Regions from separate parts of the Bradyrhizobium sp. JR3.5 genome, predicted to be linked through region 2. Evidence: predicted binding sites of a transcription regulator. Region 2 holds the regulator's gene; each other region holds the start of a gene.
What was found. The regulator LexA, encoded in region 2, represses DNA repair genes until DNA is damaged. The targets are predictions, from matches to a motif close to TGTTCNNNNTGTGTTCNG.
Positions count from the first base shown of each region.

Region 1: ACVWW1_RS23775 (ribonuclease T2 family protein) is a predicted target of LexA. The motif match lies at 906-923, and genes of this name have one in related genera.
Region 3: ACVWW1_RS33690 (DNA recombination protein RmuC) is a predicted target of LexA. The motif match lies at 1,038-1,055, and genes of this name have one in related genera.

Region 1 covers NZ_JBSRYV010000002.1:1,464,272-1,467,804, forward strand. The annotation lists gene ACVWW1_RS23765 (hypothetical protein) at 1-209, opposite strand, end outside; gene ACVWW1_RS23770 (hypothetical protein) at 376-852, shown strand; gene ACVWW1_RS23775 (ribonuclease T2 family protein) at 1,030-1,653, shown strand; gene ACVWW1_RS23780 (23S rRNA (adenine(2030)-N(6))-methyltransferase RlmJ) at 1,812-2,672, shown strand; gene ACVWW1_RS23785 (cold-shock protein) at 2,933-3,145, shown strand; gene ACVWW1_RS23790 (outer membrane protein) at 3,420-3,533, opposite strand, start outside.
Region 2 covers NZ_JBSRYV010000001.1:1,855,207-1,858,739, forward strand. The annotation lists gene ACVWW1_RS09350 (ComEC/Rec2 family competence protein) at 1-50, shown strand, start outside; gene ACVWW1_RS09355 (hypothetical protein) at 47-274, opposite strand; partial or broken gene ACVWW1_RS09360 (hypothetical protein) at 420-850, opposite strand; gene lexA (transcriptional repressor LexA) at 1,107-1,811, opposite strand; gene ACVWW1_RS09370 (molybdopterin molybdotransferase MoeA) at 2,043-3,254, opposite strand; gene ACVWW1_RS09375 (HAD family hydrolase) at 3,268-3,533, opposite strand, start outside.
Region 3 covers NZ_JBSRYV010000002.1:3,520,537-3,524,069, forward strand. The annotation lists gene ACVWW1_RS33690 (DNA recombination protein RmuC) at 1-1,006, opposite strand, end outside; gene def (peptide deformylase) at 1,177-1,704, shown strand; partial or broken gene fmt (methionyl-tRNA formyltransferase) at 1,872-2,809, shown strand; gene truA (tRNA pseudouridine(38-40) synthase TruA) at 2,809-3,533, shown strand, end outside.

The DNA.
Region 1 (3,533 bases), on a different contig from region 2:
GCAAGGAACTTGACCACCTTGCCGTAGGAAGCGCAGTGATCGACGGCGAGCTGCCGCGCGTCGGTCTGGGCCGCCAGCGTATAGGCGATGATACCGCCGGTATCATTGCCCTTGAACGGCGGCACCGGCTGCATCCAGTCGGCTCGCGCCGGACCAACGGCCAGCATCCCGCAAACGGCAACCAGGCACGCGGCCAATTTCCTTCGCATCGCAGACTCCATTTCGCTTGTGACCAACATAGAGTGCGCCGGCGACCATGGAAAGAACGAGCCGGCTGCTTGAGGTGGACTTCTCCGCAGGTGTTGCCGCGCTGCACTTGACCTTGCCGGGGCTTCACGGCACCGTCCGCCGCATCTGATCATCGGGTGGATTCCCATGTGCAACCTGTTCAACTCCCCCAATAAACTCAGCCACACGCTTGGCCTCGGCGCCGCGCTCGTGGTCGGCCTTCTGGCGTTCGGGGGCACGGCTCAGGCCGCCAATCCGTTCGAATTGAATTTCTGGCTGTCCGGACCGCGCTATGACGGCAATGTGGCCCCCTGCGAGAGGGCCCTGGCGACCATCAGCGATCAATTCCATGAGAAAGAAGCCACCTTCTGGAATTCGCCGCTCGTGATCACCGGCTTCAGCCGGATCCACGAAACCGCGTTCCGCCCCTGGCAGTCCGACAACATTCCGCGCCGCTATTGCTCGGGAGACGCGGTGTTGAGCGACGGCAAAGTGCGCAAGGTGCACTATTCGATCATCGAGGATGGCGGCTTTGCCGGCACCAACCAGGGCGTCGATTGGTGCGTCGCCGGGCTGGACCGCAACTGGGCCTATAACCCGTCCTGCAAGGCCGCCCGGCCCTGATCTCCGACCAGATTGCTGAAGCAGAAGCCGCCGCCGTCCAGACGGCGGCTTTTTGTTCTTGAAATGTTCTAGTGGCCTGCTAGGCTCTGAATGGTCGCGTGAGGGGAGCGTTTGATGCTTCGGTTGGTCGCAATTTCCCGATTTCTGATTTCAATTGCCTTTGTTCTGTGTGGTGCGATGGGGGCCTCGGCCCAGGATCGCCGGCAGAATGCGCCCGGCGAGTTCGATTTCTATGTGCTGTCGCTGTCGTGGTCGCCCTCGTTCTGCGAGGCGGCGAGCGAGCGCGGCAACAACGGCCGCGGTACGCAGGCGCAGTGCGGCGGACGGCCGTACTCGTTCGTGGTGCACGGGCTGTGGCCTCAGTATGAGCGGGGCTTTCCGGAATACTGCCAGCGGCCCTCGCCCCGCCTCGCCCGCAACATCATGACCTCGATGCTCGACCTGATGCCGGCGCCCGGGCTGATCTACAACGAGTGGGACAAGCACGGCACCTGCTCCGGCCTCGGCGAACGGGCCTATTTCGAAGCCATCCGCAAGGCCCGCGCCGCGGTGAAGATCCCCGAGGAATTCCTGCAATTGACGGAGCCGAAGACGATCGCGCCCGACGAGCTGGAGACGGCGTTCATCAAGGCCAATCCGGGGCTCAGCAACTCCGCGATCTCGGTGACCTGCGACAGCAAGCGGCTCAGCGAGGTGCGGATCTGCCTCAGCAAGGATCTGCAATTCCGTTCCTGCGAGGAAATTGATCGCCGCGCCTGCCGCCGCGATGAGGTGCTGATGCCGCCGGTTCGCGGCGGCTGAAGTCTCGTCAGCGTCAGGGCCGGGCAAACGCGTTGTCGCGCCGAGTGTCCCGGCCATGGACGCCATCACGAAACCAGCGAGATAAGGCATAGATGCCCGGGACAGGCCGGGCATGACGCAGTACAACATGCGCACCCTCTGGAGCGCAGCGTCATCGCATGAACTATCGTCACGCCTTTCATGCCGGCAGCTTTGCCGACGTCATCAAGCACATCGTGCTGGTGCGCATGCTCACCTACCTGCAGGAGAAGCAGGCGCCGTTCCGCGTCATCGACACCCATGCCGGCGCTGGCCTCTATGATTTGACGTCGAGCGAAGCGCAGCGCGGCGGCGAATGGCTGACCGGCATCGCGCGGCTGATGCAGGCACGACTGTCCGACAAGGCGATGCCGCTGATCGCGCCCTATCTCGACATCGTCAGGGCATTCAATCCGAGAGGCGAGTTGAAAGCCTATCCCGGCTCGCCGTTGATCGCGCGGGCGCTGCTGCGTCCGCAAGACCGTATGACGGCCTGCGAGATCGAGCCCGTGGCGCGCAAGCAATTGATCGATGCATTGCGACGCGATGCGCAGGCGCGCGTCGTCGATCTCGACGGCTGGATGGCACTGCCCGCATTCGTGCCGCCGAACGAACGGCGCGGCCTGGTGCTGATCGATCCGCCATTCGAAGCGAAGGACGAGTTCGAGCGGCTGGCGAGTGCCTTCACCGAAGCGTTCGCGAAGTGGCCGACCGGCACGTATCTTTTGTGGTACCCCGTAAAAACCCGGAGAGCTACCGACGAGCTCGCGCGCAGCGTGGCAGCAGCAGCAGCAAGCAGTCGGCCCGCGGGCAAATGCTTGCGTTTGGAATTCAGTGTGGCGCCGCAAGAAACCGGCGCAGGCCTCGTTTCCACCGGGCTTTTGATGGTGAATCCGCCGTGGACGCTGGCGGGCGAGCTGAAGATCATCCTGCCCGAACTCGAGAGACCGCTTGGTCAAGGCGGCGCCGGACGCTTCAGACTCGAAACGCCTAAACCTTGATCGGTAGCACCCACTGAAAAGTTCTATTTGAGCATAGGCAACGCGCGCGGAACCGTATTATGCTCATCCTGTTACGACTGGCTTTACGTTCCGCTTCCGCGAATGGTTGCGGCGGAGTGACAAGGCCGAAATAAAATCCAGGCAGACCGGCGGCGTGACGCCGGCCTGTTCAGGTGGCCAAGCTTCCGACAAGCGAATGTCGGTCAACCGCTACGCGGCGTGCGCGTAGCGGTGGAGCAATACGGGGGAGGAGTTTCCCGATGGCCATGACTGGGACAGTCAAGTTCTTCAACGGAGAGCGTGGCTATGGCTTCATCAAGCCTGATGATGGCGGCCGCGATGTGTTCGTTCACATCACAGCTGTCGAGCGTGCAGGCTTGAAGGACCTGACTGAAGGACAGCGCATTACGTTCGAGGTTGAACCCGACAAGAAGGGCAAGGGCCCGAAGGCGGTCAACCTGGTGGTTTCATGACGAGCGCGCGCGTGCGTGGCTCGTGATGAACGGCGAATGAAGCGTTGCGTGTGAGTTGACTGCCGGGCGCGTGGCTCGCGCTCGCTGCACGACCACCTGCATGATGCGGACGCGATTGGCGGTGCCCGCATATCGGGTGCGTGCGGCTCACCGACTGGATTCGCGGACGCTGCCGCGCGCACGCTCCATGCGTCATGTCCAAGCGATCAGCACAAAAGAAAAACCCGGCCGCGCGAGGCGCGGCCGGGAGTTGATGTCAGACGTTTTCTTGTTCTCAGAAGTGATAGTTGATGCCGGCGCGAACCAGGCTGAAGCTGTAGCCGTTCGGCGCGCCGCCGGTGATCGTGAAGTTGCTGTTGGCGAGATCGACGTAGAGATATTCGATCTT
Region 2 (3,533 bases):
CCGCCGTCGATGCGACGCCGGCCGAGACCGATTTGCAGGGCGAGGATTAGCCGTTGTCGGGTAAGGGGCCGGTCGGCAGCTCGAACAGGCCGAGATGGTATTCGTCGGAGTCGGGGCCCGCGTCGGGCTTCTTGACGAGGGTGAAGGAAGCCTCGGGGAATTGCTCCCAGACCTTCAGGTCGTCAGCCGTCACCGTCAGCCAGCCGAACCGGAACATGTAGCGACCCGGCTCCGTGACGCGTCCAGCCTTTTGCCATGTGACCTTGTCGACCACCACGCACGTCCTCCGTGCCCGATGATGCGCCAAGGCGCGCGCCGACGCAATTCTCCAGCTGCGCCCCGGAACCCGGCGTCCGGGGTCGCTCGAAATCGCTTAGGTCATCCGCCGCTGAACAGCTCATTCCGCGGCGACGATGCGCTCAACCCAAAAACAGCGACGCAAATGCGGAGGGCCGTCGCTCCACAACCTTCGGCTTCTGCTCGACCGGCGGATGCAGTGCCGGCAATTGCAGCACGCTGACGCGTTGTCCCTCGACGAGCTGGGTCACCAGCACATGGCTGCCGTCGGGGAATTCGACCGCGTCATGATGGCGATCGGGAACGTCGGGCTCGACTTCATTGAACACGCGCCGACGCGGAAGTTCATCGTCTTGGTCCAGATCCAGCGGCTGTCGTAGCGAACGTTCTCGGCGAAAGCGAGCTCGGTGCCCGGCAGCATGCAGACCGCGACAGTGGGATCGGTCTCCGAAGCAAAGCCGCGGGTCGACGTGCCGCGGAAAGTCGTGGTGATCAGCGTCTCTCCAACAATGGCGGGGCGCGACGCCACGGCGTGCAGACTATAGTCACACATCGGATGGCTCCTCAAATCGAGGTAGCGACCCGTGCCTCTCCTTGAGGCATAGGGCCTCTACCAGAGTGGACGATAGCGAACGAGTGTCTCCTCGCTTCTGGGCGATTGTACGACTGGTCGCCCAACGCTCCCGATCACAAACACGCGACGCTGCGTGAGAGGTATCGGAGCGCATCGGGCAAACAGCACGTTACGCTATCATTCAAGGAACGATCCGATGTGTCGCTCGTTCCCGGCCGCCGCAAGTATTTGAAATTCAGTATTTGCGATAGAGGCCGATCAGCTTGCCCTGGATGCGCACCCGGTTCGGCGGCAGGATGCGCACTTCATAGGCGGTGTTGGCCGGCTCCAGAGCGATTGATGCGCCGCGGCGGCGGAAGCGCTTCAGGGTGGCTTCCTCCTCGTCGATCAGCGCCACCACGATGTCGCCGGTGTTGGCGACGTCGTTGCGCTGGATCAGCGCCATGTCGCCGTCGAGGATGCCGGCATCGACCATCGAGTCGCCGCGCACTTCCAGCGCATAGTGCTCGCCGGAGCCGAGCATGTCGGGCGGTACGCTGATGGTGTGGCTGCGGGTCTGCAGCGCCTCGATCGGCGTACCGGCGGCGATCCGGCCCATCACGGGGACCGCGACCGGACGGTTGCCGTCGTCCTCGGCGATCGGCGGCGTGCTGGTGCGCTTGCCGAGGGTGCCTTCGATCACGCTCGGGGTGAAGCCGCGGCGGCCGTTACCGCCGCCGGCCGAGAGCTCGGGCAGCTTGATGACCTCGATGGCGCGGGCGCGGTTGGGCAGGCGGCGGATGAAGCCGCGCTCTTCCAGCGCAGTGATCAGGCGGTGGATTCCGGATTTCGAGCGCAGGTCGAGCGCATCCTTCATCTCGTCGAACGAGGGCGGTACGCCGGCCTCTTTCAGACGTTCATTGATGAAACGCAGAAGTTCGTACTGTTTGCGCGTGAGCATCTCGAGTATTCCCCCGGTTGGTAGCGTCGTTCGATTCCGAGACTTTTCAGGCGGGGCCAGTCCTCAGGAGCACGGTGCTCATCACAAGCGCTCCTTCGCGGCCTCCCATTTGTACACACCAGTACTCGAAACAAATCATGAACGGACACTATATGTTCGATATGTGTTCCGCAACCACTTAATTTCCGGTGAACACATCCGGCGGGCGCTCAAGCGATGCGGTCTCCGCTGTCACTCGGGCAGCATCAGGATCTCGCATTCGCTGCTTTTGACGGCGGCAGGCGCAAACGGCGGACGCACGAGAAGTGCCCGTGCCGCAGCGAGATTCCCGAGCAGCGACGAGTCCTGCTGCGTGACAGGCGTTGCGATCAGCATGCCGTCCTCGCGCTCCTCGAGGCGTGCGCGCAGATAGTCCTCGCGCTGGTCGTTGGCGGCGAGGTCGCGGCCGAGCACTGCGCTCGCGCGGCGGTGATGAATCGCTTTTCGGCCGCTCAGTGCCCGAATCAACGGCACCAGAAACAGGAAGGCGCAGACATAGGAGGACACCGGATTGCCGGGCAGGCCGATCACCCGCATCGCGCCGAGCCGGCCATGCATCATCGGCTTGCCGGGCCGCATCGCGATCCGCCAGAACGCCATCTCGACGCCCTCGGCCTCCAGCGACTGCTTGACCAGGTCGTGGTCGCCAACCGAGGCGCCGCCGGTCGTGATCAGGATGTCGGCACCGGTCTCGCGCGCCCGGCGGATACCGGCGGTGGTGGCCTCCACCGTGTCGGCGGCAACCCCGAGATCGACGGTCTCGGCGCCTTCGGCGCGCGCCAGCGCCCGCAGCGCATAGCCGTTGGAATAGACGATCTGGCCGGGGCCGGGCGTCGAGCCCGGCATCACCAGCTCGTCGCCGGTCGCCAGCACCGCGACCTTCGGACGGCGGTGCACCGGGAGGTCCGGATAGTTCATGGCGGCCGCCAGCGACAGCGCGCGATCGGAGAGGCGGCTGCCGGCATCGAGCAGCACGTCGCCTTCACGGAAGTCGACGCCGGCCGGGCGGATGTGCCGTCCGGCGGTTGCGGCCTCGGTAATCGTGATGTGGTCGCCGTCGACGGCGGTGTCTTCCTGGATGATGACGGCGTCGGCGCCATCGGGGATCACGCCGCCGGTGAAGATCCGCACCGCTTCGCCGGGGCCGACCGTGCGCTCGAACGGCCGGCCGGCGGCGACTTCGCCGATTACCCTGAGCCGGGCCTTCAGATCACCAGCGTCGGCCGCGCGCACGGCATAGCCGTCCATCGCCGACATCGGCTGCGGCGGCTGGGTGCGCCGGGCGGCGAGGTCGCGCGCCAGGGTGCGGTGGTAGGCGGCATCGAGCGCGACCATCTCCTCCGGCAGCGGTTCGGCGCCGGCGAGGACGGCGGACAGGGCATCGGCAACCGGCATCAGGGCCACGCTCGGAGCTCCTTCAATCCAAATGTTCAATACCAAGTGCAGTCAGAGCCCTCGCCACGTCATCCGTCGATGTCACGTGGATGGCATGAAGGCCGCGCGCCCGCGCGCCCTCGATGTTGGCGGCCAGGTCGTCGAAGAACAGGATCCGCGACGCCGGCACGCCGATGGCTTTTACCACATGATCGTAGGCCTCGGCGTCGGGTTTCCGAAACCCGATCGTCGAGGACAGGAAGACGGTGCGGAAATGGCTGAGCAACTCGGCATGGGTGACCGAGAAAT
Region 3 (3,533 bases), on a different contig from region 2:
GCACGCGGTCGCGCAGGCGGCCGAGGTCGTCGCCGAGATGCATCACCTCGTTGCGGATCTGGTCGGCGGCGTCGCGGATGCGGGCGTCCTTCAGGATCTGCTGCATCACCTGGATCGCCAGCATCAAGAGCGAGGGCGACACCAGCACGACGCGGGCGCGATAGGCCTTCTGGACCACGTCGTCGAAGCCGTCATGGATTTCGGCATAGACCGATTCCGACGGCACGAACATCAGCGCGGTGTCCTGGGTCTCGCCCGGGATCAGGTATTTCTCCGCGATGTCGCTGACATGCTTGAGCACGTCGGCGCGCAGCCGCTGGCTGGCAAATTTGCGTTCCTCGTCGCTGCGCGCATCGTGCAGCGCGGTCATGGCCTCCAGCGGGAACTTCGCGTCGATGCAGAGTGGGCGCTGGTCGGGCAGGAACACGACGCAGTCCGGCCGCTTGCCCGTGGTCAGCGTGTACTGGAACTCGTACGAGCCCTTCGGCATGCCGTCCTGGACGATCGCCTCCATCCGCGCCTGGCCGAACGCGCCGCGCGACTGCTTGTTGGCGAGCACGTCGCGCAGCGTCGTCACCTGGGTGGTGAGCTCGTTGAGGTTCTTGTGCGCGTGATCGATGATGCCGAGCCGCTCGTGCAGCACGCGCAGCGAATCCATCGTGTTGCGCGTCGATTGTTCCATCGACTGGCCGACCCGGTGGGTCACCGAATCCAGCCGCTCGTTGACGGCGCGGGCCATCTCGGCCTGGCGGCCGGCCAGCGTCTGCGCCATGGCGTCGACCCGCCCGGAGGATTCGCTCTGGGCCCGCAGCATGTCGGCAAGCCGCTCCTCCAGCTCGTCGGCGCGAATGGCCTGGGCCATCGCGAGTTCCGCGCCGCGCCGGCTGGCGCGCGCGATCACCACCGCGATCGCGAACAGCAGGATCAGCGCCAGCGCACCAAGGCCGATCAACGCGTCGGAGACACGGACCGGCAGGTCGCCAATCGTGAGGAGAATCTCGTTCATGCCATCAGTTGTAGCCGATTCGGCGTCGCCATCGAACGAAAAGGGAACATTTATGGTAAACACTCCCTTAAATTTCCTGGTTAACGTTGCGTGAAGAAACGTGGTTAAGGCTGTCTTAACCGGTTCCTGAGCGCATTGACCCCATGAAGTCAGCAGCTTAAATCGCCGCCATGGCATTACGAGAAATCATCATCCTGCCGGACAAGCAGTTGCGTCTGGTGTCGAAACCGATCGAGAAGGTGACGCCGGAGATCCGCAAGCTCGCCGACGACATGCTCGAGACCATGTATGACGCGCCGGGCATTGGGCTGGCGGCGATCCAGGTCGCGCAACCGCTGCGGCTGATCACCATGGACCTCGCCAAGCGCGACGAGAATGGCGAGACCACGCCGCAGCCGCGGGTGTTCATCAACCCGGAGATCATCTCGCATTCGGAAGAGCTGTCGGTCTACGAAGAGGGCTGCCTGTCGATCCCCGAATATTACGAGGAGGTCGAGCGCCCGGCGCGGGTCCGCCTGCGCTTCACCGACCTCGACGGCAAGCTGCACGAGGAGGATGCGGATGGGCTCTATGCCACCTGCATCCAGCACGAGATCGACCACCTCAACGGCGTGCTGTTCGTGGACTATCTGTCGAAGCTGAAGCGCGACCGCGTTTTCAAGAAATTCGAGAAGGCCGCCAAGCGCGCGGCGGAGTAGGCGTTGCCGGCTCCTCAGACGCGTCATGGCCGGGCTTGACCCGGCCATCCACGTCTTGCTTCGCTGATACGAAAGACGTGGATGCCCGGGGCTTCTGATGCGAAGACGCGCTTCGCGCTTGAGCCCGTGCATAACGGAGCACTCCAAATGCCATCGAGCCCTGTCTGATGCCTCTCCGTCTGATCTTCATGGGTACGCCCGATTTCGCGGTTCCGACGCTGCTGGAACTGGTGGCCCATGGCCACGAGGTCGTGGCCGTGTACACCCGCGCGCCGAAGCCCGGCGGGCGGCGCGGCTTGCAGTTGCAGCCGACGCCGGTCGAGCAGGAGGCGCGCCGCCTCGGCATTCCCGTGCTGACGCCGAAGACCCTCAAGACGGACGAAGCGCTCGAGGAGTTTCGCGCGTTTGACGCAGATGCCGCTGTCGTGGTCGCCTACGGCATGATCCTGCCGCAGGCCATCCTCGATGCGCCGAAGCTCGGCTGCTTCAACCTGCATGCCTCGCTGCTGCCGCGCTGGCGCGGCGCCGCGCCGATCAACCGCGCCATCATGGCCGGCGACGCCGAAAGCGGCGTGATGGTGATGAAGATGGATGTCGGCCTCGACACCGGCGACGTCGCGATGGCCGAGCGGCTGCCGATCTCGGACAGTATGACGGCATCCGACCTGCACGGGACGCGCTGGCGCCGCTCGGCGCCGATTTGATGGTGCGCGCGATGGGCGCGCTGCAGCGTGGCGGGTTGCAGCTGACGAAGCAGAGCGCGGACGGCGTCACCTACGCCGCCAAGATCGAGAAGGCCGAGGCGCGGATCGACTGGAAGCAGCCGGCGCATGCGGTGCTGCGGCACATTCACGGGCTTTCGCCGTTCCCCGGCGCCTGGTGCGAGCTCTTAGGCGAGGGCGAGCCGGTGCGGCTGAAAATCCTGCGCTGCGAACTGGCCAAAGGCTCGGGCGAACCGGGCGATGTGCTCGACGACAATCTTGCGATCGCCTGCGGCGATGGCGCAATCCGGATCCTCGAACTACAGCGCGCCGGCAAGGCGCCGATGAAGGCGGCGGACTTTTTGCGCGGCACGCCGCTGAAGCCGCCGGCGCGGCTCGCCTGATGCCGCGCTACAAGCTCACCATCGAATATGACGGCACGCCGTTTTCCGGCTGGCAGATCCAGGACAATGCACCGACCGTGCAGGGCGCGCTGGAGACGGCGGTCAAGGCAATTTGCGGCGAGGACGTGCGCGTCCACGGCGCAGGGCGTACCGATGCCGGCGTGCATGCGCGCGGCCAGGTCGCGCATTGCGACATCGCCAAGCATTTTCCGCCTGGCCGCTTTCGCGACGGGCTGAACGCGCATCTGCGGCCCAATCCGATCGGTGTGCTCGCGGCCGATATCGTGCCCGACGATTTCGAGGCGCGGTTCTCGGCGATCAAGCGGCACTACCTCTATCGCATCACCAACACCCGCGCGAACCTCGCGCTCGACATCAGTCGCGTCTGGCGCGTGCCGCGTGCGCTCGATGCCGACGCGATGCACAAGGCGGCGCAGCGGCTGCTCGGCAAGCACGATTTCACCACCTTTCGCGACACCGAGTGCCAGGCCAAGTCGCCGGAGAAGACGCTCGATCAGCTCGACGTCACGCGCCAGGGCGACGCGATCAACATCGTGACGTCGGCGCGTTCGTTCCTGCACAGCCAAGTGCGCTCGATGGTCGGCTCGCTGGTCTGGGTCGGCGAGGGCCGCTGGAGCGCAGACGATCTCTTTGGCGCGCTCGCCGCCCGCAACCGCGCCGCCTGCGGCCCCGTGGCGCCGCCGGACGGGCTCTATCTGATGCG